4 regions of the Paenibacillus sp. FSL K6-1217 genome follow, and region 1 is predicted to be linked to each of the others. Evidence: riboswitches for the same ligand, from Rfam matches in the RefSeq annotation. Region 1 holds a riboswitch; each other region holds the start of a gene.

Region 1 (7,783 bases):
CATCGATAATGCTGACGCGAAATAAGACCCCGTGCTCCGGGATCTTATCCAGCTCATACTGAATCCGCAGCTCCGGGTTGGTCTCCCCGTGGAGGCCGGAGGGCAGCGATTTCAGCTCTGCCGACCTCGCAGTGGATGAAGCTATGCTGAGCCTCTCCTTCACCCCGTTTGAACCCGCCGCCTTGAACTCAGCGGCAGAGCCGTCATGCTTGCCAAGCTTCCATAGAAGAGTTCCTTCCGGCATCTCAGGACCGGCATCCTTGGCCGCCGACAATGAAGACAGATCGACGTCCGCTTCGCCGTCATTCGTCCTCTCATCTCCGAAGACAGAGACGGACAACAGAATCAAGATGATCAGTGCTGCAAATTTTAGTAGGCGGTGAAAGTGTTTAGTGGGTTTCTTTTGAAGTCTACTCCTCATTCCCTTGTCCTCGCTTTCTTCCGGGGGTCTGTACTACACCGGGTTTACGTCACGCTTCGTCTTCTGCGAGGCTTCCTTAAGGAAGCGTCAGCGCACTCTGGGGAACAATCATCTGCTTCTGGCTCTGGCTTCTCCACATCAGACTGACGCTGGCATCCCCGCGGTTCTCGTAATACTCTACCTTGATAGCATACGGGGTATTCGCGGAGAGCGTGATGCTGCCCTCCCTGCTGGCGCTGCTCTGATTCTTCCAGCTGTCGATCAGGAGCTTGCCGCCGATATAGACGCGGATGCCGTCATCCGAAGAAGCGGTGAATGTATACTTTTCACTGTAGAGAGGCTTAAGGGTCCCGGTCCAGCGTACCGAGAATGAATCCTTGGGAAGGCCGGATGCCGGTGAATTTCCATGCCAGTTGAACTGAATGGTACTGTCGTTACGGGTAAGCAGCGGTGTGCCGGACAGGTCCATATTGCCATAATACTGGCCTCTCAGACCGTTCTTTGTGCTGATAGCCGCTGCGGCTTGCGTTTTGATGCCCATGGCGAGCTTGTAGTCATCCCGGGACACTGTGTATTTATGGTTCATGAAGCTTTGGATTTTGAGGGGCGGGTTATTCTCAACCAGCATCTTGCCCCATGTCATCGTATATACCCATTTGCTTTGTTGTTGAGACATGATTACAGGGTCTGGGAGCTCTCCGCTCTCCCCGATGCCTATCGGTTTGCCGCCCGCAAGCTTCAGGAGGCTGTCATAATAAGACTGCTTGAAGTCATTGTCATAAATGTCGGCGGCCAGAATATCCACCTTGGCAGTGCCGGGATAATACGCAGCATAAGGCTCGGATGACTTATTGGGGGCATTCGGATTCCATACCCACAGCAGATTGTTCAGCTTATGCGTATTCACCATCCGGTCATACACAAGATCCCAGAGCCTCGCGAAATCATCCTTCTGCCCCCACCAGAACCAGCCGCCGTTCATCTCATGATAAGGACGCCATAACACCGGAACTCCGGCGTCCCGCAGCTCGCCCAGATATTTCGCCACTTCATCCAGCTCGGCAACCAGAGCCTTGTACTGCGGAGTTCCGGGAGTGACGTACTGCTTGAATTGATCCTGGCTAAGCGGCTTCTGCACATTGGTCCATATCGGCGCGGTTCCCGGCAGATTCTGATGGAAGGTCATGGCGACAATGCCGCCGCCCTTATGCCACCGGATGGCGCTGTTCACGACAGCCTGCCGCTGCCTGGCGATCGTCTCCTTGGACTGGTTGCCAATGGCTCCCAGCTCATATCCGTGCAGAACGGCTTGCTGGCCGCTTGTATTTTTGAGCTTGTTATTGAATTCATCGGGACTCTCCAGGTAATCATGCTGGCCGGATATCATCCCCTTGCCGCTGAGATCGTGGAGATAGCTTAACAGTGCGGAAGCCTCCTTGGAGGCCGAAGGATTAATGGGCTTAATGGGAGCGGCGGCAGGGGCGGCCAGTGTGGTAACCTTGGCATCTGCCGGAAGACTGCGCCCTTCCCCCCATGGAAGCAATGAAAGGATAAGGATAAGAGGAAAAACAGTTGTAAATAGCCTGTACTTACGGTTAGTGTTCAATGTAATCTCCTTTCTCCAGCCACACCGCTTCGGCAGACCCCGGAGCGGTTACGCTTCCCGGATGGTCGTCTATAGCTTAGTAGCCCTGCTGGTAAGCAGGGCCATTAAGAGTGGCTTACAGGATTTATAATTGTAACGTCTTAACCAGTAACAGCGCCAATAATGAACACAGCTGCGGACCTTATGAGCTTAGGAAGCGGAAGGGAGGAACAGCGCGCTTGCCGGAACCGTTCCTTTGGCCTGGCTGGGACTCTGCCACATCAGACGCGCTTTTGCATCCCCTTGATTCTCATAATACTCTACCTGAATATCATACAGCTCGCCTGCGGTCAGGCTGATACTGCCCATGCGTTCGGTGCCGCTCTGCTTCACCCAGCTGTCAATTACAAGCTCACCGTTAACCCGTACGCGGATACCGTCATCGGAATTGGTATAAATCTGATACGTCTCCGTGTACAGCGGCTTAATCTTCCCGCTCCAGCGGACAGAGAAGAAGTCTATACCGAGGGCGGCATCCGGTGAGCCTTGGCGCCAGTTGAAATCAAGCACCGCATCGGTGCGCACTGCAGCGGGATCACCCGACAGTGTCATGTTATTGAAGTATTCCGCGTACAGTCCATTGGCAGCAGGGGCTTCAACAACCGGAGGCTCCTCCGGTGCTGCTGTTGGAGAAGGAACGGGAGCCGCTGTCGGCGTTGGCACCGGTGTTGGCGTTGGTGCAGGTACTGGCGTCAGCGCTGGTGTTGGCATTGGTGTCGTTACTGGTGCCGGCGTTGTTGTCGGAGCTGCTGTAGCTGCCGGTACGTCTGTTGCAGCCGGAGCAGGGTTGGATAGATTGCCTGTTGCCAAGAAAAGCGCACTTGCAGGCACGGTTCCCTTCACCTGGCTTGGGCTCTGCCACATCAGATGGACATTCGCATCGCCTGCATTCTCATAATACTCTACCTTGATATCGTACAGTTGCCCGGCAGTCAAGGCTATGCTTCCGGTACGGGCCGTTCCGCTCTGCTTGACCCAGCTGTCAATGACCGCTGTGCCGTTCACCCACAGGCGGATACCGTCATCCGATGTTGTATAGAACTGATAGGTCTCACTGTAGGCCGGCTTGATCTGGCCGGTCCAGCGGATGGAGAAGTAATCTGCGCCGAGTGCGGCACTGGGCGTACCCTGACGCCAATTGAAGCTGATGACGTCATCACTCCGCACCATAACCGGGGTCCCCGAGAGCGTCACGTTCTTGAAGTATTCTCCAAGCAGCCCGTTCCTGGCAGGCTTATTCCCCGTATCACTGGGAGTTGGGTCCGGCTTCTGGATCGGCGTGGCGGTTGGAGCCGGAGTTGGCGTTGCGGTTGGAGCCGGTGTTGCTGTAGGCGTTGGCACTGGTGTTGCTGTAGGCGTTGGCACTGGTGTTGCTGTAGGCGTTGGCACTGGTGTTGGTGTTGGTGTTGGTGATGGCGTTGCGGTTGGCTTAGGGACCGCCACCGGAGCAGTCCAGGCCTTATATTGGTCACGGGTCAGGGTGTAGCTGTCATTCATGAAATTCTTGATCGTTGTCGTGCTGTTATTCTCATAGAGCATCTTGCCCCAGTTCATCATAAACACGTAATTCTGCTGGGAAAGCTTCAGCTTCGATATATTCGGCATTTCACCGTTCTCGCCGATGCCGATCGGTTTACCGCCAGCCAGGCTGGTCAGATCATCATGATATTTTGTCGAATAATCGTTATTATATATATCTGCTGCCAGCACATCCACTCTGTCCGCGCCCGGATAGGTCCGTGCATAGGGATCAGAGTTGGCATTCGGCGCATTCGGGTTCCATACCCAAATCAGATTATTTAATTGATGAACGTTTACGAAACGGTCATACATAATATTCCATAGTGCAGTGAAGTTGTCTTTCTTGCCCCACCAGAACCAGCCGCCGTTCATTTCATGGTACGGTCTCCACAGGATTGGAACCTTGGCATCCCGTAGGCTTTTAAGCGAGACGGCTACCTTATCAAGATCGGTTATCAACGCATTATACTCCGTGGTGCCGGGAGTTACGTATTTGTTGAACTGTGCCTGGCTGATTGACTTCTGCACATTGGACCATTCGTATCTGGTGCCCGGCAGGTTCTGATGAAATGTCATGGCAACGATGCCGCCTGCTCTGGACCAGTTCGTCGCACTCCAGACGATATTCTTGCGCTGTTTGGCTACTCCGCTCTCCGTCTGTCCGCCAATCGCTCCAAGCTCATAACCGTGCAGTGCTGCGTATTGTCCGCTTGTTCCCTTCAGCTTGTTGCTTAATTCGTCAGGACTCTCGAAATAGTCATGCTGCCCGGTAATGATCCCATTTCCCGTGATGTCATACAGATTGTTCAGCAGCTCGACCGCCTCGGCTGAGGCCCCCGGATTCACTGGCGCTCCTATAGAGGAGGCAGCCTTGACAGTGGACGGGGCGATTCCCAGTCCCGCAGGTACAACAGACCATACAACGGCCAGCGACAACACAGCGCGGAGCAAACGAGACTTACGGTAAGTTTTCACAATATTCTCTTCCTTTCGGTAGCCAGGCTGCCACTCTTGCGAAGGCCCTATAGCTTTGCGTCCCTATCTTTCGATTAGGTTTGCCTTTGTCGTTTTGGAAGGATCAATCCCTCTTACCGTAAATATCGTCAATATGCAAATTTAATGTATAGTAATGGAGAATTTCCTCGAAAAAATAGTTCTATGTGCCTGATTTAAAATTGTAACATTTGGTTAAATAGATAAGTTAGACCTACGAAATGAACTGATGTAGAGCTATATCCTCCCAGTCCAGAGTAATACGGATATTGTCTTCCTCTACCAGCTCAGACCCTGTCTGCACCTCAATGAACTCCACATCTGTAAGGGCAAGAATGGCATGCTTAGTCCCTTCCGGTATCCTTACCACATCCCCTGCCTTCACGTTGTGCATCTTCTCGTTAATCACAATGCTTGCTTCACCGCTGACAAAAGTCCAGATTTCACAGCGCTTGTGATGCAGCTGGTAGCTGATATTTTTGCCCTCGTTGATGAAAATCCGCTTGGTCAGTACCTCGTTGCCTTCATCATATTTCACATAATCGATCACCTTGTAGTGGCCCCAGCGGCGCTCTTCGTACATCGGCCGTTGTTCAAAGGTCTTCAGCACTTCCTTGATCCGCGGACTCTCGGCCTTATGTGTCACCAGAATGCCGTCCGGGCTGGCCGCGATAATCAGGTCCTTCGCCCCGATAACCGTGATCGGAATATCCAGCTCGTTAATGAGGCAGGTGCCCTCGGAGTCAGCGGTGATGAAGCCTTTGCCGACATGGTTGCTGGTCATTTCCTCGGTCAGGGTGTTCCAGGTGCCCAGGTCCTTCCAGAACCCGTCATAAGGCTGCACCACGATGTTCTCCTCTTTCTCTACCACTTCGTAATCGAAGCTGATCGAGGACAGCAGCTTATACTGCTTCTGGAGCTCCTCGTAATTCAGCGGCAGCCCTTTGCGCTGCAGAATATCCAGCAGGTAGCCCAGACGGAAAGCGAATACTCCGCAGTTCCACAGTGCCCCCCGGCTGATCAGCTCCTCGGCCTGCACGCGGTCCGGCTTCTCCTGGAAGTGGCTCACCTGCAGGTAGCCATTCGCTCCCGCATCTGCGCCCGTCGGAATGATGTAACCATATTTCTCCGAGGCATGCTCGGGAACTACCCCCATCAGCGCCAGGTTCGCCCCGCTCACCAGCATGGTGTTCTCCAGTTGCAGCACGGTTTCGAAAAAGGAGGATTCCACGTAAGGGTCCACCGGCAGAATCGCCACGGTCTCGCTCGGGGAAACCCCAGCGATGGAATACAGGTAGGCGGCCGTCAGCGCAATCGCCGGGAAGGTATCCCGCCGCTCCGGCTCCACGATGATCGGCACTTCGCTGCCGAGCTGGCTCTGAATCATCTCCACCTGGCTGCGTCCGGTCGCCAGATAAGAAGACTCTGCCATTCCTGTCTCCTCCAGCTGTCTCCATACCCGTTGGACCATCGATTCCGGTTCACCTGCCGGGCTTTCCAGCACCTTCAGAAATTGTTTGGAGCGTGAATCATTGGACAACGGCCACAGCCGCTTGCCGGAACCGCCTGATAGAAGTACCAGTTTCATATGTGAACCCTCCGTATCGTATTGTTATTGGGTATTTCTTATTGCGGGAGAATCGTAAATTAAAATCCCGCCTGTTATGAGGGTCGCTGCAAGGAATTGTGGGCTTACGGCCGCTGTTGTCTCCAGATGTTGTTGATTATATTGCTTGCAGCAGATAACATCCGGAGACAATGGCGGACGCTAACGCTCCTACAGCTCCAAAATTCCTCTCCACTCCATTTCATAACAGGCTTTACTTTTTATATCCGCTTCGCCCGCAGGCGAAGCTCCCGGCTAAAGATCCGATATTGCCGCTTGTTGTAGCGGCAAGGAGGGCCGGGCTGCCGCTATGCTTGCGCGGCAGCAGTTGAAACCCTGGTTGCCGCTGCTGTTGTTCCAGCGGTGAAAGATTCAAAGTCTCAAAGACTCAAAGACTCTTAAGTGCCGCTTGTTCCAAGGCGTCTCCGCTGAGTTAGCGGCTAGAGAAACCAAGAGTTCCAAGACAATGGAATCCAAGATCAGGATTCAAGACCGGAATTCAAGACTCTTGTGCCAAGGGCTCGCCGCTCAAGTTAGCGGCGGCTGAAGCTAGTTAGTTAACCACACTTGAGAAATCAGGTGCACTTGTGCTCTTCATTTGCTCATTTAGCTAACATTCCCGGGATTCAGGTGCACTTGTGCTCCTCATTTGCTCGTTTAGCCAACTTTCCCGGGATTCAGGTGCACTTGTGCTCTTCATTTCACCGTGCAGCCCGCTTTCGGTACATTCAAGGGGATCTATCCCTCTCATCCACCGCCCAGCCGACTTTCGGCGTGGCGCGTTCAGCAAGGCTGAGCCGGCCTTAGATCGCCCCAGCCACGCTGGCGGAGAAGCCGCTAAGCCCACCCATCTGCGGGCGGCCGACGGAGATGTACTCCAGGCCGGTGCCTTCGATCTGCTCCTTGGTGTAGACATTACGGCCGTCAATCAGCACCTGGCGGCGCATGGTTCCGGCGAGCTGGTGCAGGTTGATCTCCTTGAACTGGCTCCAGTCGGTCAGCAGGCAGACGGCATCGCTGCCCTCGGCCGCCTCTTCTGCGAGTCCGCACCAGTGGAGCTGCGGATGATCGTATTCCTTGCGGAAGTTATCGGCCGCAATCGGATCGTACAGCTTGACGATGGCGCCTTCGGCAACCAGCGCCTCGACGATCTCGCGGGCCGGGGCCTCACGGACATCATCGGTATTGGGCTTGAAGGCAAGTCCCCAGATCCCGATGACTGCGCCGCGCAGGCTGCCCAGCGATTCATGGAGCTTCGAGATAATCATGAAGCGCTGGCCTTTATTGACTTCAACGACCGATTTGAGCAGCTTGAACTCATAATCCACGTTGCCGGCAATCTGGATCAGCGCATTGGTATCCTTCGGGAAGCAGGAGCCGCCATAGCCGATACCGGCCTGCAGGAAGGTAGCTCCGATTCTCCGGTCCATCCCCATGCCGCCTGCCACCTCGGTGACATCCGCTCCTACTTTTTCACAAATGTTGGCAATTTCGTTAATGAACGAGATCTTCGTCGCCAGAAACGCATTGGAGGCATACTTGATCATCTCGGCGCTGCGGATATCCGTAACGAATACGTTGTCTGTGAACCCCTGAT
Region 2 (7,783 bases), 570 kb from region 1:
ATGAACGCCCTGTCCAGGAGAGAAGCCGAAGTATTTGTCGGGTTTATCCACAGGCCCCCAAGGTTCGCCGAACGCATACAGGGTGGCCTTCTGCTTGTGTGCTTCCTCGATGTAAGAGGTGATTTTGTCATAGAGATTGTTGTGGGGATCGTTGTCTTCCTTGTCATCTTGGTTCGTATTAGGCAGGGCTACCATCTTACTGGGAATCACCAGGTTTCCTCTGATATAATCTAGGGCAAGGCTCCGGTTCTCCCTGGTGATCTTCGTGAAGCCGGACTCAAGCTTGAGCCAGCGGGCTGTTTCTTCCGATTTTAAATCTTCACCCACATAATACAGCACCTGATTGGCAGTGTCTTCCGGTAAATGCTCGGCTTTATTGCTTGATCGGATGTTGATGGCCAATCTATACTTTTTGTGGTCATCGTCTTCAACGTCAACCAGCACCTGAATATGATTGTTTTTGTAACCTAGCTTATAGACATTATCCTCATTGGATATTTTGCATTTTAATACCCCATACCCTTGATCTAATCCGTTACCCATCGCTCATCAGTCCTCCTTCATAGCTATTATTCTTTCCCATAGGAGGCCGTAGTAATTCTGACTAGTAAGGTGTTCATCAGAGGAGGCAAGCTACATTATGAAGGTTCTGACGATTCGCCAGCCGTGGGCAACCTTAATTGCGCTGGGAGAAAAGCAAATCGAAACCCGCACCTGGCGGACCGCCCACCGGGGAGCATTGGCCATTCATGCCGGGATGCAGGTAAATAAGGCGATCTGCCGGACAGAGCCTATTCAGTCGTTGCTGGCCCGTCATGGCTTCACGGCGGACAATCTGCCAACCGGCCGGATCATTGCCGTCAGCCGAATTGCGGATTGCTGTGAAGTTACGCCTGAGCTTGTGCAGCAGGGCTGGCCGGGCGGGAATGAATATGTGTTCGGGAATTATACCGTAGGAAGGTACGCCTGGAAGCTGGAGGAAGTTGTGCCGCTGGTACATCCCATACCCGCGAAGGGACGTCTGGGATTCTGGGAATATCCTGTGCTGGAGAAGGAATTTTGAATCGCCTGATCGCATTTTGACTAAAAATTTGCTCCGGACTGGCACTCAGCTGGTATAATTGGGATATTCGGCGGGAAATCTTCCTATATATTAGGATAGTGTGCTCTACAGCGGTCAACGCTGGAGATGAAGCAGAATTGCCGGGAAGGAGCGTATGCATAATAGATGGGAAGCCTTCTAATTGCATGGCTTTGTATGCTTTGTTTGTTTCTTGTGTTCAGGGATCAGGTCAGCCGGAGAATCCTGTACCCGGTAGCTGTAGTGGTTATATGCGGGACGTTGGGGTATTGGACGTTGTTAATGTAACCGCATCCGGGTCATCGTGTAATGCAGAAGTCTGCCGCTTGCGGCAGGCTTCTTTTGTAGGTACTGCGCCCTGCATGAACAGGTTCAATAAAAGTACTTCTCCCGCTGGCTTATCCCTCCGCGCCGCCCTGCTCCGTCTTCTCCATCCCCAGATATCTGCGCATATGCACAGTGGCCTGGGCGGCAATCACATCATCCAGCAGCAGCATCCGCTCGTGATAACCCCTGCAGACGAATTTGGCTTCGACGCCAGCTTCCAGGCGCTGCTGTTCATAGACCTTCAGACCACGGGCCCGCATTCCGGCACGGACCTCCCGCAGATCGGCAGCGGCAGCCTGGACGGCAGTCTGGATCACCTCCAGATAAGGCGCAGGCGTGCGCAGCTCTAAGGACATCACGGATGCATCACGCTCGAAGGCGGATAGAATTAGCGGCAGCAAAATATAAGATTTGACCAGCAGGTTGTCCTGACTCTCTGCTCTATGCATCCCTCTCAACCCCTCTAAGAGAACGTATATTCGCATTGTAACTCATCATTCAAAAAATAATCAATGGGTATTATCAACTGACAGTAACAATGTGACATAATTCACAATAAAATTCGAAGAATTATTTTATATTAAAATTGAAATAATAAAGATTGAAAAAATAAATCAGCTCAAAGGAGAATGGCAATGAGTCATGAAGGAAGTCTCCGCCGCGGTGTGGTATTCGGGATCATTCTAAGTGTTCCGCTCTGGGTATCGATGATTGGTTGGGTTCAACTGTTCATGTCTGCTTAGGCGACATTTTATTTAATAATAGATGAATCCTTGTAGCGGGTGTCGTCCATCACGGGCGGCACTTTTTTTCGGAGCGGGGTGTCTGTGAATAGGTAAAATGGCATCGAATAGGAGCAAGCTAGGAGTTAAACAGGGAGGAACAGCGACGAAGTAGGCCATATGTATCAAATTTTAATAATGTAAATTAATATTATTATAGAGCCAGGTAGCCAATGACAGTTGTAGGGGTGAGAAGGATAGTATGCATAAACCCATGGGGGACAAGGGATTGTGGGATTGGGGTTCTGAGATTTTTTCAAAAATTATACTTGGAATGGATTGACAACAGGGCGGGGGAGCGGATAAACTGAAAATAGTACAAAAGTAACAAATGTCATAGACTCAACAACGAATATACATAAGCAAAATCAACAATTTCATACCGAAATCATGTACAAACGCAAACCGTATCGAAAGAACGGGACGCAAAGTCAGGAATCTACTGTCTCTAAAGTTGAGGCTATGGTCGTCCGGCCGCCGTGAAGCTAACCCTTCGTGGCGGTCTTTTTGTTGTTATAGTCGGGTGAAAGATTCATAGAATAGTAACTAGGAGGTGTGGACTATTGAACAAAAGAGTGCGTAAAACAGCCGCCATTCTTATGGCAGGCCTATTGACCGTATCCAGTGCCTTCACGTGGGGGATGGATGTTAGAGCAGCTTCAGGGGTGCCGTATACGCCAACACCAATTTTGGGGGTCGCAGGCAATTTTAATGCTTTTATCTTAGGGGATTTCACACAAGGCGGTGATCAGATCGAAGGCCGCCTTGCAGCGGCGGGGAATATTACCCTCTCTGGAGGTTACGGAGTTGCCAGAGCATATAGGGATGCTGCACCGACGGATGTACTTGTGGCCGGCAGGAATTTTGTACATTCAGGCAGCGGAGAGATCTACGGGAACGTGGTATACGGGGATAACATTACAGCCAATGAACCTAGTGTCAATATTAAAGGCACGAAGAAGAAAGGCAATCCGATAGATTTTACGGCCGAGCAGGAGGTTCTGATCTCGCGTTCTGCAGAGTATGGGGCCTTGGCCGACACGAATGAGATTGGGAATAATCATTATGGACAGCTTACGATAAATGCACCGGATCGCTTCAATGTGGTTCATCTGGATGCCTCGACACTGGCGAGTACGAATTATATTCAGTTCAACATTGCCCAGAACGCTACGTTGATTATTAATATAAGCGGGTCTACAGTCAATGTGCCAAGCTTTTCAATGAATAACGGCAGAGCAAGCCAGGTATTATTCAATTTCTACGAAGCAACTAAGGTAGATATCGCTTATACCTCATTCTTCGGGACGATCCTCGCACCTAGAGCGGATGTCCATTATTCCGGAGCGGAGCTGTATGGGACTCTGATTGCAAAATCTTTTAGCGGCGGGGTTGAGATGCACCTTGGAATGTACGAGGGAGAGGGGCCGCCGCCGAGTCCGACACCAACGGCAACACCGACGCCGACTGTGAAGCCGACACCGACGGTAACGCCGACACCGACAGTGAAGCCGACACCGACGGTAACGCCGACACCGACTGTGAAGCCGACACCGACGGTAACGCCGACGCCGACGGTAAAACCAACACCGACGGTAACACCGACACCGACAGCAACGCCGACACCGACGGTAACGCCGACACCTACGGTAAAACCAACACCGACCATAAAACCGTCACCTACACCTGTGTGTACTCCAACTCCAAAGCCAACACCGACCGTGAAGCCAACACCGACGCCGACCGTAAAGCCGACGCCAACTGTGAAGCCAACGCCGACGCCGACCGTAAAGCCGACGCCAACGCCGACTGTGAAGCCGACGCCAACGCCGACTGTGAAGCCGACGCCAACGCCAACCGTGAAGCCGACGCCGACACCAACCGTGAAGCCGACGCCAACGCCAACCGTGAAGCCGACGCCGACACCAACTGTGAAGCCGACACCAACGCCGACTGTGAAGCCGACGCCGACGCCAACCGTGAAGCCAACACCGACGCCAACCGTGAAGCCGACGCCAACGCCAACGGCGGTGCCAACACCAACGCCGACTGTGAAGCCGACGCCGACACCAACGGCAGTACCGACGCCAACGCCAACGGCAGTACCAACACCTACACCAACGGCAGAACCGACACCAACACCAACGGTAGAGCCAACACCAACACCGACGGCAGGGCCGACACCAACACCAACGGTTGAGCCAACACCAACACCGACGGCAGTACCAACACCGACACCAACGGCAGAGCCGACACCAACACCGACGGCAGGGCCAACACCGACACCAACGGTAGAGCCAACACCAACACCGACGGCAGTACCAACACCGACACCAACGGCAGAGCCGACACCAACACCGACGGCAGGGCCAACACCGACACCAACGGCAGAGCCGACACCAACACCGACGGCAGGGCCAACACCAACGCCGACGGCAGAGCCAACACCAACACCGACACCAACGGCAGAGCCGACACCAACGCCGACGTCGACACCGACACCAACGCCAACGGTAGAACCAACACCAACACCAACGCCAACGGCAGTACCAACACCGACACCAACGGCAGAGCCGACACCAACGCCGACGGCAGTACCAACACCGACACCAGATCCAACACCGACACCAACGCCAACGGCAGTACCGACGCCAACGCCAACGGTAGAGCCGACACCAACGCCAACGGCAGAGCCAACACCAACGCCAACGGCAGTACCGACGCCAACGCCAACGGTAGAGCCGACACCAACGCCAACGGCAGAGCCAACACCAACGCCAACGGCAGTACCGACGCCAACGCCAACGGCAGAGCCGACACCAACGCCAACGGCAGAGCCGACACCAACGCCAACGGCAGAGCCGACACCAACGCCAACGGCAGAGCCGACACCGACGGCAACGCCGACACCAACACCGACGGCAACACCGACACCAACGCCAACACCGACACCGACGGCAACACCGACACCAACGCCGACGCCGACATCGACACCAGATCCGACGGCAGCGCCAACACCGACACCAACACCAGCGCCGACACCAGTAACAACGCCAGATCCAATATCGCCGCCGTTCAGTTTCCCGCCAGTGCCAACGCCGACTCCGATTATCGGATTTATCGTGAGCAATGATGTGGTTGTAGATGATGACCCGCTGCCGCTTGGACCTGTAGCAACTCCAACAGCTACCACAGTACCGGCACCATCGCCGACAACGGCTGTAGCGGTTGGGCCATTAGTAGCGACACCGGCGCCAACGCCGTTGCCATCGGCAGAACCGGCACCCGATGTAGTCGTTATCGATGATGAAGTTCCTCTAGGCGGTGTGCCTGCGGATGGAACCCTGCCTAAGACGGGCGAGTCCAGTCCTGCTCCATATTATTTTGCCGGTTTGGCACTCGCTGGTCTGGGCTTGATTCTTAGAAGAACCACCAGAAACGGCAAACGTAAGTGAGTCACCCGAACTGAGATGTATGCAAACAAACAATGATCCTGTGATTTGACAAGGGCTGCTTTCGGAGAAGACGTTCTCCTGGAAGCAGCTCTTTTTTCGTTGTTTAGGAAATTTTGGTTCCCGTCTATTGTGTATAAGATGTGTATAGATTTGTGTATAAGTGTTCTTAGAATGATTCGTAGAGTGAATTTGTTGCTGAACATGGCTGAAGGGTGGCCCCTGAGGAGCCTGGACCTGATATTAATGGTCAAAGGCTGGGTGTTTGCGAAAAACCGAATACAAATTGAGGAAAAGGGATATTAGGATTTGATACTCCTACTCTTAAACAGCGGAGCGGGCGGAATGATTGTGGAGAAGCGGAGCGGTCGCCTTTGTATCCGGATTTTCACCGACTAGGGGAATGAAAAAATCTGGATACAAGAGCGATTGGAACAACGTTCCGTTTGCGGAGCGTGCTCCCAAGCGTCGCCGTAATTCATACTCCATCCGTACACAGACTGAATGAGAACGAGAGTGGATTAATGTATGCTAAAAAGCGAACACAATGTGCTGCGAGAAGGCGATAGGAGCAAATGTATGCGAAAACCGAACACAACACAAGCGAGAAGGCGAGTGTACTAATTGGAGGGAAGTAACCACCTAGAGAAAGCGGATAGCGTCTTCGCCCTAGAGTAGAGCAGGACGCACGAGCCGTTAATGTTACTGTAGAGAAAGAGCTTCATGCTGAATCTTGCCTTAGCCCCAGCTGTATTTTTAGTTGGCCTTGCTCCCGTGCTATACTAGGCTCAAATTACGCTAAGCAAAAGATCCTATTCCCTGGCTGGAAGGGTTGCTTGCGGAAGGAGGAACGTTGATGTGGATGATATACCTGCTTGTGGTGGTGATTGTGGCTGCCGGTGGGGTGGGATATGCCGGATTCTATTTTTATGGAGTAGCCATTAAGCGGGCCCCTAAGGAATTCCTGGCCAAGACTCCTGATCTTAAAATTGATCCGCCGCCGGTGGCCGGAGCCTCGTGGGGAGAAGGGGCGGAGTGGGTGTCCCGGCAGAGCTTCCGCGAGGTGGAGCTGGTGTCTGAGGATGGGCTCAAGCTGCAAGGCTATTATCTGGCGTCGGGGCGCGCTGCCGGCCGAACCGTCATTGTGGCCCACGGGTATTCCGGGAAGGCCAAGGATATGGGAGCCACCGCCAAAAACTACTATGAGAACCTGGGGTACAATGTGCTGCTGCCAGATGCCAGAGGACATGGGAAAAGTGAAGGTGATTATATCGGCTTTGGCTGGCCGGAGCGCCGGGATTATCTGAAATGGATCGGATTCGTCCTGCAGGAGAACGGTCCGGACGCGCAGATTGTGCTGCATGGCGTATCGATGGGCGGAGCCACGGTGCTGATGACGGCCGGGGAGGAGCTTCCTCCGCAGGTCAAGGCAGTTGTCGCCGATTGCGGCTACACCTCCGTCCAGGCGCAGCTATCCTATCAGCTGAAGCGGATGTACCATCTGCCAAGCTTCCCGTTTGTGCCGGTGGCCAGTCTGGTGACCCGGATGAAGGCCGGTTATTTCTTTGGCGAGGCGTCTGCGCTGAAGCAGGTACGCAAGGCCAAGGTGCCGATTCTGTTCATCCATGGGGATGCGGATACGTTCGTACCTTATGCGATGATGAATGAGCTGTATGAGGCCTGCAGGAGTCCGAAGGAGCAGCTGGTGGTGCATGGAGCGGGGCATGGTCTGTCCTATGATACGGATAAAAGCACATATATCCGCACAGTCGGCGAATTCGTGGAACGTTATGTACACAGTCCGGCTAAGGCTGAATTCGTCCGGTAAAAAAGTCCCCGGAACGTAGACGCGCCCGATATCCGCAAACAGCGGGTATCGGGCGCTAATTATGTTCCACACATGGGGCCTTTCCCTGAACAACAGAGAAGCAGCAAACCATGTCTTATCGGTATATTAATCCCCCGCCGTCTGTGAGCAAGACGGGTGTCGTTATTCCTTGTTATTTCCAGCAGCCGTGTGGCGAGAGAAATCCTTCCAATACGACAAAAGCCCTACCTCTCTTTTGTCCTTGCGGCTCCGTGGCCGCGCCAGTGTGAATCGGAATGCTATGTTCGAATTTAGTCTCATAAAAAGGAAAAGT
Region 3 (7,783 bases), 680 kb from region 1:
CCGGCGGGGACATGACCCGGTTCCAGAAGGGCGATGTGATCACTTTTCTGAATCCCGATAATATTCTGATTACCCACCGCGTGGTCGATGCCGAGCTGAACAGTGCTCTGGGGGAAGCCAGCTACACCACCAAGGGCGACAGTAATGATTCAGCCGACACCGCAGCCGTCAGTTCCACGAATGTGGTAGGCGAGTACACCGGCGTGACTGTCCCCTATGTAGGCTATGCCATGAGCTTCGCAGTCTCCAAAGCCGGAAGCATAGTGCTGATGATTATTCCCGGACTGCTTCTGCTCCTCTACGCGCTGTATTCTTCCTGGAAGGCCGTAGCGGCACTGGAAAAGAAGAATGTCGCGTCATCCGCAGCCAGCGGCGGAGGGCCGGATACTTTCACTGACCTCGTACAATGACCGATTGTTCTCTCCCGTTTACGAAACGCGGAGCCACAATACAGCTTGCCGGAAGCACCGGCTATGCACAAAGCAGACTCATAAGAGAGGGATGAATCAATGAACGTCAAAAAAACATTAGGTCTCGGCGTTGTATCGGCAGCATTAGGCTTAACCCTGGTCGGCGGAGGCACCTTCGCTTACTTCAGCAGTACTTCCACTTCTTCTGCTTCTTTTAACAATGGAACTTTATCACTGCAAACCGATCCTTCTGTCATTGTTAATCTCAGCAACCTCAAGCCGGGCGATACCGTCTTACGGGACTTCAAACTCAAAAATGACGGGACGCTCAATATTCCCAAAGTGGTACTGCGCACCTCATCGGCCATTACAGACGCCCAGGGAGACAACGGCTCCCATAATTTCAAGGATGATATTATCGTGACCTTCCTCCTGAACAAGGATAAGAAGGAATCGCCGCTCCTGGTCATCTCACTGGCCGATCTGGAGCAGGAGAGTCCCGATCTGGTAGCCCGGGGAATTATCGGAGCGATCTTAGGCGGAGAGAAGTCCGGCATTAAAGCCGGCACCTCGGATAACCTGACCATTCAGTTCGCCTTCAAGGAGACCCTCCAGCCGCAGAACTATTATCAGGGCGACACGCTTGCACTGACACTGAATTTCGAAGCTAACCAGGAAAAAGGCACTCTCAAATAATCCATAACAAACAAACCATCCAAGGAGGAATTAAATCATGGGAATCAAAAAAACATTGGGTCTTGGCGTAGCATCGGCAGCACTGGGATTGTCTTTAATCGGCGGGGGCACCTTCGCTTATTTCAGCTCCACAGCCACCAGCACGGCAACCTTCGCCGCCGGTACGCTGAAGCTCGGCTCTTCCTTCAATACACCGGTAGCGCTGACGAACCTGAAGCCGGGAGACTACACCGTCCGCACCTTCACCTTGTCCAATGACGGCACACTGGATATCAAATTCCTCAAGCTCGCCAGCACTTATACTGTAACCGATGCCAAGGGGGATAACGCGGGCCAGGATCTCGGAGACCACTTCAAGGTCAAGCTCCTCGATAATTCGTATACCGGCGGTTCCCTAAGCGGCCATGTGCTGTCCGAGATCTCCCTGAAGGATCTGAAAAACACCCCCAGCTATGATCTCGTAGCGGCGGGCGTACTGCCGGGCGGGATTGCCGCTGCCGGGTCCAAGACCTTCAAGATCGCTTTCGAGTTCGTAGACAACACGCTCGATCAGAACATTTTCCAGGGTGACGGCTTATCGCTGAACTGGACCTTCGATGCGCTTCAGGGACTGGGAGAAGCCAAGTAGGCAGGCAGGTCAGGGACTGAATCTGTAGGCGGAAAAGGCTTTGTCGTCCTTTGTATAGGACGGTACCGTTTCAGCGAGAACTACAAGAATAACGGCATATCCTCCCCCAGCCGGGAGCGGTATGCCGTTTATTTTTTCCCTGCTGCCCGGTTCAATGATTTTGTCCGTCTTGCGGTTTTTTGTTATACTGACTAGTGGAAACGACTTTGCCGTCCTTTTTTAGCGGCGGTACCGTTTCAGCGAGAAAGATAAGGACAATGGATTGCGCGAAGCATCATAGATGCTTATCTTTTAACAAAAAAAGTACGGAGGGCGTTGTAATCGTGTCAGATACTATGGGAAGCCGCATCCACAAACTCCGTCTGGAGAAGGGCTATTCGTTATCCGAGCTTGCGGATAAGGCTGATGTGGCGAAATCATACCTCAGTAATGTGGAACGGAATATTCAATCCAACCCCTCCATTCAATTCATCGAAAAAATCGCTGACGCGCTTCAGGTATCCATTCATGCCTTGCTGTACGGCGGACTGGCCGAGACGGAAGAACAGGCCCTGGACGGGGAATGGTTCCGGCTGGTTCAGGAGGCCATGGCCTCCGGTATCAGCAAACGTGAATTCAAGGAATTCCTGGATTACCAGAAATGGCGCATGGAACAAAAGGACAACTAAACGTGGCATTATAAGCTACAGGGGTACATGCCAGGGAGACCGCCTTCGGAGCTGAAATCCCTCCCTGACATACAGAAAAGGCACAGCTACCGTCCGCTGTGCCTTTTCTGTATGTATCCGAACAATGATGACCGCCCTTACATCGCCTGGAGCGCCTTTTCACTGAGAAACCGGCGGATATCATCCGCCGCGATCCCTGCCTGTTTGGCAGACATCAGCAAATGCACCCATTCTAAATCCAGATCAACTGCCTGCAACTCGTCATTCTCCTGGTTGGACATATCCAAGAAATCTCCTCCTAGAATTTTCGCGTCCCCAGGCAGTCCGGCCATCATAGTAGTATTTCTACTGTGTAGTATCCCTACTTTAGATCCGAGACTTTGTGCCCCTGTCTTTCGGCAGGTTTACCCTTTACTGGACCCTTTCCATCATGAAAGGATCTGGCAAGAATTAATGAAACCGTTCTCCGCAATAACATTATACAAGATCATGCGCGATTAGTGTGTCGTTTTCTGGAATTTTTTTATGATAAAATGTGAGGAAACGTAGCCGAAATTGGCAGCGGCTTGTATAAATATTCCCAGTTCCAAGTTCAAACCCCGGGTAATAGTTTAATTATACTAAGGGGAACCGTAACCGCCCCGCCATACCGCTACACGGCGACATTGTATAGAGACAATTACCCATTTGCATATATTATGGACAGTTAGAGTATTAAAGCTTATTTATGATAGTTCCGTATGAATACGGTAATGAATCATGCCGAATTGCGAACGGATTGCGCGAAAGTATGAATTGATTACCCTGCCGGAAAGTAGCACAATAAGATGAGAATGAAACCGCAAACATTTGCAGCTCCGCCAAGTGGCACACTGGATGCCTCGCGTGGAGTTTATCCGTTAGGAGGACCTATTCATGGCAGTCAAAGAGCCCTATAACGACACAGTATGGAACAAATACTACGGCCCGAACCTGGGCTACATCCAAGAGATGTATGAGCAATTTGTTAAGGACCCCTCTTCAGTTGAACAACATTACCGCGATCTCTTCACCGTATCCGGCCCCCCTCCTCTGGCTCCAGATGCCGAGAGGGCACCAAGGCCTGCCGTATCCGCAGATGCGCAGTGGCTCAAGAAGGCTGTCAAGGCCTCGAAGCTGATCGCCAATATTCGTATATACGGCCATATGGCCGCAGACATTGACCCGCTGGAGCGCAGCAGTAACCCGATGGCGAAATGGCTGGAGCTGGAGACCTACGAGCTTACACGCGAGGATCTGAATGCCCTGCCCGCTTCGCTGATCTGGGACAATGCCCCGGCGGATGTGCATACCGCTATGGATGCCGTCCATAGAATGCGCAAGGCCTACACGCAGACCATCGCCTATGAATTCGGCCATGTGCACGATGAACAGGAGCTGCGCTGGCTCAACAGCCAAGCGGAATCCATGACCTCCCCTGCCCCGCTGAATAATACAGAGCGCAAGGAGCTGCTGAAGCGGCTGATTCAGGTTGAGCATTTCGAGACCTTCCTGCACAAGACCTTCGTCGGCCAGAAGCGGTTCAGCTTGGAGGGCAATGACGCCCTCGTGCCGATGCTGGATGAGATTGTGCGGGCTGCCGCGCATGATGGCGCAGAGCATATTCTGATGGGCATGGCCCACCGCGGAAGACTTAATGTGCTGGCTCATATTCTGGGTAAGCCTTATGATATTATTTTCTCGGAATTCCATCACTCGCCGAACAAAGAGCTGTTCCCTTCGGAAGGCTCCATGGGCGTTACTTACGGCTGGAGCGGGGATGTGAAGTATCATCTCGGGGCTGACCGTGCCGTCCGCGAAGGCGAGACTGTGCGTACCCGGATCACGCTTGCCAACAACCCGAGCCATCTTGAATTCGTCAATCCTGTGGTCGAGGGCTTCACTCGAGCCGCACAGGAAGAGCGCAGCGCCCCGGGCCTGCCTCAGCTGAATACAAGCAAGGCCATGGCTGTGCTGATGCACGGCGACGCCGCCTTCCCGGGCGAAGGCATTGTCGCCGAGACGCTGAATATCGGCAAATTGCAGGGTTATCAGAATGGCGGCACCGTGCATATTATCGTCAATAACCGGATCGGCTTCACCACGGAGAGCGAGGATTCCCGCTCCACCCATTATGCCAGCGATCTGGCCAAAGGGTATGAGATTCCGGTCGTGCATGTCAATGCCGATGACCCGGAAGCCTGCATTGCCGCAGTCCGTCTGGCCAGCGCTTACCGCCATCAGTTCAAGAAGGACTTCCTGATTGACCTGATCGGCTACCGCCGCCACGGGCATAATGAAATGGATGATCCCGATACTACCCAGCCGATTGTGTACAGCAAGGTGCGCAATCACCCTACCGTCTACCGCTCCTATGCGGAACGCCTTCAGCGTGAGAAGGTAATCACTGCCGATGATGTGAAGAACATGATCGCCGAGGCCGAGAGCGTCCTCCAGCAGGCCTTCGACCAGATGAAGGAAGGCAAGCAGAAGAATGCGGAGTCCAAAACCTCCGTCGCGCTGGATAACGACAGCTCTAAGCCGCGTCCGACCGCCTTCCCGCTGGCCGGGCTGCAGGAGATTAACCGCGAGCTGCTGCGCGTACCTTCCGGCTTCAAGGTCTATCCGAAGCTGGAACGCATTCTCCAGCGCCGCAAGGATGCGCTGAATGACGGGGAACGGGTGGACTGGGCGCTGGCAGAGACCCTTGCCTTCGCCACCATCCTGAAGGACGGCACGCCGATCCGCCTCAGCGGCCAAGATTCGCAGCGCGGCACCTTCGCCCACCGTCACCTGGTCCTGCATGACAGCGAGAACGGCGGACTCTACTCTCCGCTGCATCAGCTGAGTGATTCCCGCGCTTCGTTCGGCGTCTACAACAGCCCGCTGTCCGAGGCTTCCGTACTCGGCTTCGAATATGGATATAATGTGTTCGCACCGGAGACCTTCGTCATCTGGGAAGCTCAATACGGCGACTTCGCCAATGCCGCCCAGGTTATTATCGACCAGTTCATCTCCGCCGGCCGCGCCAAGTGGACGCAGCGCAGCAATCTGACGATCTTGCTGCCCCATGGCTATGAAGGCCAGGGGCCGGAGCACTCCAGCGCCAGAATGGAACGGTTCCTGCAGCTCTCCGCCGAGGAGAACTGGACCGTAGCCAATCTGACCTGCGCTGCGCAGTATTTCCATCTGCTCCGCCGCCAGGCTGCGCTCTGCGGACAACCGGATGCCCGGCCGCTGGTCGTCATGGCACCGAAGAGCCTGATCCGTAACCCGCGCAGCACCTCGGCCGGAGCGGACCTCTCTTCAGGCACCTTCCAGCCGGTTCTTCCCGAGCCGCTGCTTGGCAGCAAGCCTGAAGAGGTGAAGCGTCTCGTGGTATGCAGCGGGAAGGTGGCCATCGACCTCCAGACGGAGCTTGAGGCCGCGCGCGGACAGGACTTCTCCTGGCTGCACATTTTGCGCATGGAGCAGCTCTATCCGTTCCCGGAACGCGAGCTTGGCGCTCACCTCAGCAGCTTCAGCTCGCTGGAGGAAATCGTCTGGGTGCAGGAAGAACCGAAGAATATGGGCGGGTGGACTTATGCCGAATCCCGGCTGCGCGCCATCGCCCCGCAGAAGGTTACCGTCCAGTATATCGGCCGTCCGGACCGTTCCAGTCCGGCCAGCGGCTATGCCGATGTCCACAGCTTTGAGCAGCGGCGCATCGTCAGAGAAGCCCTGAAATTGAATGCTGCAGTGCAAGCACCTGTACCGTCTTCCTGAGCACAGCAAGGCGGTCATACAATATCATGCACACCACTATATTTGGGGAGGTAACGGCCTGTGTCCGAGATAAAAGTACCTGATTTGGGCGAATCAATTTCCGAAGGAACGATCTACAAATGGCTGGTGAAAGAGGGCGACACTGTCGGCCAGGGGGATGTGCTTGCCGAGCTTGAGACCGACAAGGTCAATCTGGAGATCAGTGCGGAGGAGGACGGTGTCATCTCCTCCATCCTGCGCCAGGCGGGCGAGAACGTTGCCGTTGGCGAAGCCATCGGCATCATCGGCAGCGCCGCCGGTGCAGGTGCTGCCAGCGGCGGTAAGCCGGCAGCAGGCAGCGCTCCGCAGAGCAGCAGCGCGCCGGCTGCTGCCGCAATTGCCGCAGCGGCTGAGCCGGCGGCGGCTGGTGTAGCAGCGGCTGAGCCAGCCGCTGCCGGCACTGCGGCCCTGGCTTCGCCGGGGGCGCGCAAGCTGGCCAGGGAGCGGGGCATCGACCTCGGCGAGGTCAGTGCCCGCGACCCTATCGGCCGGATCGGTCAGGCCGATGTCGATGGTCATGGCGCAGCCGGGCCGCAGGCTGCTGCGCCGTCAGCTCCGGCGGCGGCCGCCCGGCCGGAGCCGGCGAAGCCCGCGCCGCCCGCAGCGGGCAAGGCACCGCACGCCGAGGACGGCAAAGCCACCGAGCGCAAGCGCATGTCACGGCGGCGGCTGACGATTGCCAGCCGCCTGGTCGAAGCGCAGCAGACGGCTGCGATGCTGACCACCTTCAACGAGGTGGACATGACCGCCATTCTCGACATCCGCAAGCGCCGCAAGGATGGCTTCAAGGAGAAGCACGAGGTCGGACTCGGCTTCATGTCCTTCTTCACCAAGGCCGTCATCGGCGCGCTCAAGGCGTACCCTATGCTGAATGCCGAGATCGACGGGGAAGATCTCCTGCTGAAGAAATACTATGACATCGGGATTGCCGTAGCTGCCAAGGAAGGCCTGGTCGTGCCGGTCGTCCGCGATGCTGACCGGCTTAGCTTCCCTGAGATCGAGCGGCGGATCGGCGAGCTCGCCTCCAAGGCGCGCGCCAACACGCTCAGCCTGCCGGAGCTTCAGGGCGGAACCTTCACGATCACGAACGGCGGTGTGTTCGGTTCCCTGCTGTCCACGCCAATCCTCAATACCCCGCAGGTCGGCATTCTCGGCATGCACAAGATCCAGCTGCGCCCGATTGCGCTGGATGAGGAGCGCACAGTCAACCGTCCGATGATGTACATCGCCTTGTCCTACGATCACCGGATCGTGGACGGATCAGAAGCGGTCAGCTTCCTGGTCAAAGTCAAGGAATTGCTGGAGGACCCGGAAGCTCTGCTGCTGGAAGGGTAACCTTCTCGCCGCAGCCTTCTCACCCCTCCACCTATATACAAACAGGCATCCGTAGAGCGAACCCGCTCTGCCGGATGCCTGTTTTTTGGGTTAGTAATAATGAAACTGCTGCACAAAAAACAACATTTCCCTCATTAAAACGACCAAAATGAATGATTGTTGCACGAAATGCAGGATTTCCTCCCATCAAAGTCGCTAAGCAAGATAATTCCTGCATTTCCTGC
Region 4 (7,783 bases), 3.6 Mb from region 1:
GACTGCGGCTTCAGGATCGATGCCGATCTTGCCGGACACGGCTTGGATGTTCGGAAGCGACAGCTGTGAGAAGCAGGCGGCCTTGATGGACTCAGGGGCAATTCCATTGTTGCTCAGCAGGGTGTTGATCGATTCAGAAGCGGCGTCCACACAGATGGAATCATCAAACGGAATGAACTTCACATTGAACTCTCCAGCAGCTACACCCGTGCGCCCGAGCTGTGCCAAGCCTTCTGCCGGGAAAAGAGAGTTGCCGTACACACAGGTATCCGTCTGGTAGATGGAGTCAATGAAGCCGACAGCATGCTCATCGCGTTCAAGAATGAGTGCGGCGGCAGCATCACCGAAGTTCGCGTAATAGACCGGATCATTCTTGTCCGCATGCGGCGCAACGTAATCGGAGCCGATGACCAGGGCACGGCGGATTCGCGGGTTCGCCATCATCTGGCGGCTGACCTGTTCAACCGAAGCCGTCATTCCGGCACAGTTGGCATTGCTGTCAATGCAGATGGTATGCGATGCCCCGTTGATCAGGCGGTGAATCATCAATGAGTTCGTAGGAAATATATATTCAGGGGTCTGGCTTGCATAAGCGATCAGGTCAATGTCAGGTCCGGTAAGACCGGTCTTCTCCAGAACATTGCTTGCGGCTTCAAAAGCCATTGTCAGGGAGTTCTCATCCGGGCTGTCGATGCTGTAGCGGTTTTCACGGCCCAGAGTAGCCAGTAGTCCGCGGATATCAATACCTTTATCGTCAAAATGCTGAATGAAAAACTCATTGCCGATTCTTTTGTCTGGATGATAGATATCAATGTCCTTAATGCGAATCCCCGCCATAATTCAGACCTCCTAAAAGTTTCAAGCTGCTGATTTTGGTTTAAATTGTAATCATTAAGAATTAAGCTTGTACGGTGGAAGTGATCTCCAGGTTCTCGAGTCCGGCTTTACGGCCCAGGCGCGCCAGCTGCATTTTGAGGATCGGGTTATTCTCCAGGGTAAGACTAACTTTCTGGAAGCCGTCGGCCTTGAACATGATGAAGCAGCCTTCAAGCAGCGGCACCACATCAGGAGCAGTTACATTCAGCTTGCGGCAGTCGATATCCAGGGCATATTCAGCAGGGTTAATCGGGTTGATGGTCTGCTGGTAAGCCTGTATGGATCTGAGTCCGTCCTCGTTAGAAAAGGTTCCCTCCAGCTCGATATTAATTACCTTCTTCGCAGTGTCTGTCTTCAAAATAAATTGTCCCATGTTGATCTCTCCCTAAGTGTGATTTGTAATACCTCCAAAACGTGATGACTGCGACTCTATTTGACAAACCGCATTTGGAATTGGGATATTTTGCCTCCATTATAACCAGATGATGCTAAAATATGCAACCCAAAAGTCGAAATTTGTAGAATTGTGTAGAATTTTATCTAATCTCTTCCAGGGTATCCAGCAGCACATTAAAGGCTGAAATTACCCGTGGGGCACCGACGCAAGGGACGAGATGAAGCAGCACACCCTTGATCTGTTCAACGGTTATGCCCACGCGCAGCGCCATTACATAATGAACACCCAACTGCTCATATTGCCCCATCGTAATCAGAGACGAGATCACCGCGATCTCTTTCCAGTCAGAGCCAATCGTGGTCCGCTGAAAAATATCGCCATAGGCATTGCCCATGATATACTCCGCCAATTCCGGAAAATGCTCTTTGATCGGAGCCAGGGCCTTGGCCCCATAATCTCCTGAGAGATTCGAGAAATGATCGAGTCCGCTGTTCATGTTCTTGTTCACGCTGTAGCCTCCTGATAGTAGGTTAGATAGGGTGTGCGAAAGGGCTTGCTTACGTAAGATCCAGCGTGCGGTGGGCCGTAGGTGGCATTTCATCACGGTCCGTCAGCAGCTCAATGACAGCCGCCTTGTTCAGCGCTACCGCTTCGCGGATTGCGGCAGCGAACTCCTCCTGAGTCTCACAGCGGAACCCGGCTGCACCCAGGGATTCGGCGAATTTGACGGCGTCCATCGGAACCTCGAAGATCGTACCGTCAATCCGGCCAGTGGTTTTCTCCATCCCCTTAAGCGCCATATCCAGCTGCATATTGTTCACCACGATAAAAATCACCGGAATGTCCTTGCAAACAGCTGTGTTGATTTCACTGCCGAGCATCATGAAGCAGCCGTCCCCGGTAATACAGAAGACGGTCTCCCCGGGAGAGGCAGTCTTGGCACCGATCGCCATGCCAATGGAATTGCCCATGCAGGCAAAGTAGGCATCGAAGATGAAGCTGCCGGGCCTGCGCACATTGAACCATTTGACAGTGGTGAACCCGTGGCTGCCGTCATCGACAAACACGCTGCTGTTGTAAGGAATCAGACTGCTCATCGTGCTCATAACCGAGGCCAGGGAGAGTCCCGCCAGCACGGGCAGCTCATCATTGTAATCGTTTGAGATTGTAATTTCATGCCTAGTCACCATAGAGGGGGCCAGCTTCTGAAGATACAGTGCCAGGTTGTCCCGTAAATCCCCGCCGACTGAGATGGTGGATGAGGTCAGTATTTTGCCGACAAAGGTAGGGTCTACATCGAACTGGATCAGCTGCCGCGGATGATTCTCCGGCTTCAGGTTACAGATAGTCATATCACTGAGGCGGGAGCCCAGAACAATGAACAGGTCGCTGTTGTTCATCAGTTCATCCCCGTGCGAGGAGCCGCCGACGCCGACAGGACCATGGTAGAGCGGATGGTCATAAGCTATGGCGCCTTTGCCGCCTGGAGAGGTAACTACAGGAATGTTGAAGGTTTCGGCCAGCTGGACCAGCTCCCGATGTGCCCCTGAGCGGTTAACGCCTTTACCGGCAATGATCAGAGGTCTGGCGGATTCATTGATCGCCGTGATGACCCGTTCATAGTTCTGATAGCTGACCAGCCCTTCGCGCTGCGGCAGAACAATCCGGCATTCCGCTAGCCGCTCTGTCTGTACATCAAACGGAATGCACAGATGGACCGGACCTTTGCGGTCACCGAGGGCAATGGATAAGGCATGGTTGAAAATAGTGCTGAAGTGATCGCCGCGTTCTACAAGCTTGCTGAAGAGGGTCGCCGGCCGGAACATATCCGCCAAATCAGCCAGATAGGAAGTGGAGTCCTGGCATTGGGGAATGCCCAGCTCCTTGATGGACTGGTGGCCGGTGATGAAGAGGACGGGAAGATTATTAGCCTTGGCATGCGCTGCTGCGGTGAGCAGATTCGTTCCGCCCGGACCGGAGGTGCCGAAGGCTACTCCGAGACTGCCAGTTTTGAGCGCATAACCGCCGGCTGCAAAGCCGGAGCTGGACTCATGCCGGCCGGGAATGAATTCTATGCCATAGTCAACCATCTTCAAAGCAATGGGGCAAATGGATTTCCCTATGATTCCAAAAGAATGTGTGACTCCCAGATTGGATAATGTTTCCGCCATATAATCTGCAACTGTCTTCAGAACATCCACCCCGCAAGTGTTATTTGTATAAGTCAGCAATAGAAAACCTGTACTCAAATTTAGGAGCACAGGTCTGTTGCACGAATCACCATAATCAAACGCGAAACCCAAGGCGTTCACAGTTTTTCAGCAACCTGGCTGTCATGGTCCCACTTCACAAATGAGACTGTAGATCCATGGCTTTGCGTCATTCCCTTTCGGTGAATTTTGCCGGTATGCGGTTATAAATGGTTCTAAGGAGAATTTTCCTTTACAATATATTCCTTGCTCCTCTTTTGTCAATAACCCCTATGAGAAGAAACTCGGAATTTGACGAATATTCAGGATTGAAAAAGGATAAATATTTGGATTTTCAAACTTTTGAAAATGGTTGTCTCTGGAAGACTAAAGTCTTAAAATGCAAATAGATAGGATGAGCTGAAATTGTCGGAAGTAAGCATAAAGACTCATTGCATCCGCGATCCACTGCAAAACGTTATGAATTTACTAGATTTACAGCATTGCAAAATACGTTCATAGGACTTAAGGATTAGTCGGGTAAGGTTTTGACATTCAGACAAGCTATGACTATAGAACGTCTATAGTAAAGAAGTGCAAAGCAGGTATTTTACCCTTATGCACAATTTCAACAATTTGTGAATATTACAGAACAATCTTCATTTTGCCCGAAAAAAGAGACACCTCCCGCAGGAAATCCCGCAGGCGTGTCTCTCTGGGCAGAAGCTAGAATTTGAAAATATGGATCGTTTTTTGCAGGTTGAAGACAGCAGAGGTCATCTTCTCCGTCTCTTCGGCTACGGATTGCAGGGCATGAATCTGTTCGTTCATCGCTGCGGATACCTCTTCGGTCCCTGCGGCTGTCTCCTGGGTGATGGCTGAGATATTCTCGATTGCCCCGGAGATTTTGAGCGCGCTCTCCAGCATCAGATCGCTCTCTGCGGAGAAGGAGGCGATCTGCTCGGTTATGTATTGGACGCTATGTACGATCTGGGCGAAGATATTAGCCGTCTCCGTAATCATCTCATTCTGCACCTGGACTACCTCTTCGTTGATGGCGATGTTATCAATGGCCTGCTTGATATCCGCTTCAATGCTTCGTACCAGCCCGAACACCTCTTTGGTGGAAGCAGTGGATTCCTCGGCCAGCTTGCGGACCTCCTGGGCAACGACAGCGAACCCCCGGCCGTGCTCGCCTGCACGGGCTGCTTCAATGGAAGCATTGAGCGACAGCAGATTGGTCTGTTCGGCAATTTCGGTAATCGTCTTGGTAATCATCGTAATGCCGCGTGCGTTCTGTGACAGGGCCTCGATCGTATCCGCCACCTTCTGGGTAGCCTGGATATTCTTGCGCATGCCTTCAGCCTGGGTATCCACCGATTGCCGCCCCTGTTCCACCAGTTCCAGTGTATGGACGGATCGTCTGTTCATTTCCTTGGTGGAATTCGTATAATTGGAGACTTTGGTTTCGATGTCCTTGATCGATTCAGTCATGTCGGCAATATCGACGGAGATTTCATTAGCGCCGAGAGCCAGTTCATTGGAGGAGGAGGCCACCTGCGCCATGACAAATTTCAGGTTCTGGTTCTTGTCTTCAATCCCGCGGCTGGCGTCCATCACCTGCCGGGTAATCTGTGAGGCATCGGTGAGGATTTTTTTGAGCTTATCGATCATGGTGTTGAAGGAACGGCTGATGTCACCCATGGAGCCGTTCTCGTCGGCCCGGCTGGTGAAGTCTCCTTTGGCGATCGTGTGCGTCACATTGGAGATATCCTCAAATGAAGATGTAAGCGTTCTCTCAATGAAGCGCGCAAGCGGGTAAGTCAGTGCTGCCAGGACGGCGACAAGGATAATGCCGATGAGCAGCCTGTCCATAAAGATAAGCGTAATTAATACTGGAACAGCGAATAAAGCGGCAACCAGGTAACATCCGGTGACGATTTTTTGTTTCAACGGCAGCTTGTTCATCCAGCCCATAATGAAAGTTCCCCCTATAAATAAGAATGTGTATTGTCATATTATAGGGGATACTAGTGCATTTGGTCTATTGTTAAAAATCATATAAAGCTGCCGCCTCACGCAGAGCAGCAGCCACCGTATCCGCAAGTGCTGGCGGTGCGGTTACCTTGATGCCCTGACCCAGGGACAGAATGATCCGGCAGGCAGACTCCGGCGTGTTGAACTCGGCCTCGGCCCTGATCCAGCAGGGGTCCTCAGAAGGCTCCTGGTGCAGTAGGGCGACGTATCGCTCCTTCTCCAGCTCCTGCATAGTGTGGTCCCTGACCAGCAGGCTGACGGGGTACCGGGGCAAGGCAGATTTGAACGCAGCAGTCGAGGTCTCCCAATACCGGGACAGGTCGAAATCCTCAGGCTGCTCAAAAGGCTCATCTGAGACTTTGGCCTCAGAGATTCTGGAGACCCGGTAGGTCCGCAGTTCGCCGCCATGCTCCCCGACTACATACCATACGCCGCGCTTGACTACCAGACCCAGCGGCGCAATCAGCCGCTCGGCAACATCCTCCCCGCGCAGATAGGTGATGCTCACCTTGCGGTTCTCCCATAAAGCGGACTGCAAAGCGGAGAGGCAAGGGTAAGTCTCCCCGGAGGGATGCCATCCGGCACCATCGATGTGAATCCGCTGGCTGAGGAAGCTGAAGGGGGTGAGGGGCTGCCTGGTAGCAGCGGCCTGCAGCTTGCGGGATGCTGAGGAGAACTCCTCCTGAATGCCCAGCGCGTGCAGAATCGCCGGATCAGCGGGCACCAGCAGCGCGGCAATCTCCTTGGTGTTCATTCCGCTCAGGGAATTCCGGTAGCCGTCAGCCAGCTTCCAGCCGCCTTCCCGGCCGCGCTCCGCCAGCACGGGGATGCCGGAGAAGCTGAGCGCCTCCATATCCCGGAAGATCGTACGCTCCGATACCTCCAGCGTTTGCGCCAGCTCTTTGGAGCTGATTTTGCCGCGGCTCTGTAAGAGTTGAATGATAGTGATCAGACGGTCCGCTCTCATTCGGATGCCTCCCTACATGAATATTATTTATATATGTCAGTGGTTGTCATGTATAGGATATATATTAGACAAGAGTAAGGATTAGCGCAAATGATCTGCTAATCCGGGCAAGATAGCTGAAAGGGAACGGATCCGGGCACAGCTGATGACCAATTATTATGCCATTCCGCTGATGCGCAGCGAAGGAGCGGGGGCGGGGAAATTAATCGTTCATACGACCTTTTGGGATGAGTATAAGTACACCGGCAATTTCTATTATGATCTGTCCAAAAATGCGCTGGTGCGCATGGCCTACGGATTATCGCTCGAACTGGCTGCCGATGGCATCGCGGTCATACCGCTCTCACCGGGCTGGATGCGGACGGAGCTGGTCCTGGACAGCTTCGGCACAGATGAGGAGCACTGGCAGGAGGAGGAAGGGCTAAGTACCACCGAATCCACAGCCTATATCGGCCGCGCGGTTGCAGCGCTTGCTGCTGATCCTGAAGTGATTTCCATGACTGGTACTCCCCAGAAGGTAGGGGAGCTGGCACGGAAATATGGCTTTACGGATATGGACGGCCGGCAGGTGCCGCCATTCGTGATTTCCGGCTAAATATAAAACACTCTGGAGAGTGAGCGGCTGCTGCCGCCACTCCTCAGAGTGTTTTTTTTGCTTACTCATACCGTTAAAGGTAGGAATAACTTCCTAGACCAGAATAATCTCCTCAGCGGTGTTGATCTCCGGCAGTCCGGCCAGCTTCACCAGGACCTCCTTCGGCACCGCCTTATCAACGGTCAGGAGCATAATGGCGGCTCCCCCGACGATGGTACGGCCGACCTGCATGGATGCGATATTGACGCTGTTCTCGCCGAGCAGGGTGCCGACGAGTCCGATGATACCCGGTTTGTCGTTATGCGAGATGACAAGCTGATGGCCTTCAGGAGCAATATCGACCGGGAACTTGTTGACCTTGACAATCCGTTCGCCGTAGCCCTGCAGCAGGGTACCGGCAACCAGACGCTCTTCGTCATGCTCAGCCTTGAGCGTTACCGTGATGAGGTTGGTGAAGCCCTTGGTTTTGGAGGCCTTGGTCACCACTACGTTCACATCGCGGGTCTTCGCCAGATGCATCGAGTTGACGATGTTCACATCTCCGGCGAAGTGGCGGGTAAGCACGCCTTTGACGACATAACGGGTAAGCGGCTGGGTATCCACATCCGAGAGATCACCGGCATATTCCACATGAATCTCGCGGATTGCCCCGTCCGTAATCTGAGTAGCGAAGCTGCCCAGCTTCTCGCCGAGGGTGAAGTACGGCTGCAGCTTGTTCATCA

The links. A riboswitch is a leader RNA that binds a small molecule or an ion and turns the genes downstream of it on or off. The one in region 1 is predicted to bind cyclic di-GMP.
Region 2: another riboswitch for cyclic di-GMP. It lies ahead of MHH28_RS25100 (collagen-binding domain-containing protein); the one in region 1 lies ahead of MHH28_RS27540 (PA14 domain-containing protein).
Region 3: another riboswitch for cyclic di-GMP. It lies ahead of MHH28_RS24655 (anti-repressor SinI family protein); the one in region 1 lies ahead of MHH28_RS27540 (PA14 domain-containing protein).
Region 4: another riboswitch for cyclic di-GMP. It lies ahead of MHH28_RS10970 (thiamine pyrophosphate-binding protein); the one in region 1 lies ahead of MHH28_RS27540 (PA14 domain-containing protein).

Annotation. Positions count from the first base shown of each region.
Region 1 is NZ_CP150271.1:6,250,073-6,257,855, reverse strand. It holds gene MHH28_RS27550 (discoidin domain-containing protein) at 1-421, opposite strand, end outside; gene MHH28_RS27545 (glycosyl hydrolase) at 498-1,964, opposite strand; gene MHH28_RS27540 (PA14 domain-containing protein) at 2,217-4,562, opposite strand; cyclic di-GMP riboswitch class I at 4,577-4,657, opposite strand; gene MHH28_RS27535 (sugar phosphate nucleotidyltransferase) at 4,795-6,168, opposite strand; gene MHH28_RS27530 (UDP-glucose dehydrogenase family protein) at 6,990-7,783, opposite strand, start outside.
Region 2 is NZ_CP150271.1:5,676,457-5,684,239, forward strand. It holds gene MHH28_RS25085 (DUF2278 family protein) at 1-543, opposite strand, end outside; gene MHH28_RS25090 (ASCH domain-containing protein) at 641-1,063, shown strand; gene MHH28_RS25095 (hypothetical protein) at 1,480-1,857, opposite strand; cyclic di-GMP riboswitch class I at 2,580-2,672, shown strand; gene MHH28_RS25100 (collagen-binding domain-containing protein) at 2,754-5,645, shown strand; gene MHH28_RS25105 (alpha/beta hydrolase) at 6,505-7,470, shown strand.
Region 3 is NZ_CP150271.1:5,573,531-5,581,313, reverse strand. It holds gene sipW (signal peptidase I SipW) at 1-410, shown strand, start outside; gene MHH28_RS24670 (TasA family protein) at 510-1,106, shown strand; gene MHH28_RS24665 (TasA family protein) at 1,144-1,734, shown strand; gene MHH28_RS24660 (helix-turn-helix domain-containing protein) at 2,070-2,402, shown strand; gene MHH28_RS24655 (anti-repressor SinI family protein) at 2,540-2,683, opposite strand; cyclic di-GMP riboswitch class I at 2,718-2,821, opposite strand; gene MHH28_RS24650 (2-oxoglutarate dehydrogenase E1 component) at 3,318-6,185, shown strand; gene odhB (2-oxoglutarate dehydrogenase complex dihydrolipoyllysine-residue succinyltransferase) at 6,246-7,559, shown strand.
Region 4 is NZ_CP150271.1:2,433,642-2,441,424, reverse strand. It holds gene MHH28_RS10985 (3-oxoacyl-[acyl-carrier-protein] synthase III C-terminal domain-containing protein) at 1-837, opposite strand, end outside; gene MHH28_RS10980 (hypothetical protein) at 899-1,249, opposite strand; gene MHH28_RS10975 (carboxymuconolactone decarboxylase family protein) at 1,413-1,781, opposite strand; gene MHH28_RS10970 (thiamine pyrophosphate-binding protein) at 1,831-3,474, opposite strand; cyclic di-GMP riboswitch class I at 3,591-3,687, opposite strand; gene MHH28_RS10965 (methyl-accepting chemotaxis protein) at 4,189-5,439, opposite strand; gene MHH28_RS10960 (helix-turn-helix transcriptional regulator) at 5,513-6,466, opposite strand; gene MHH28_RS10955 (SDR family oxidoreductase) at 6,612-7,061, shown strand; gene serA (phosphoglycerate dehydrogenase) at 7,155-7,783, opposite strand, start outside.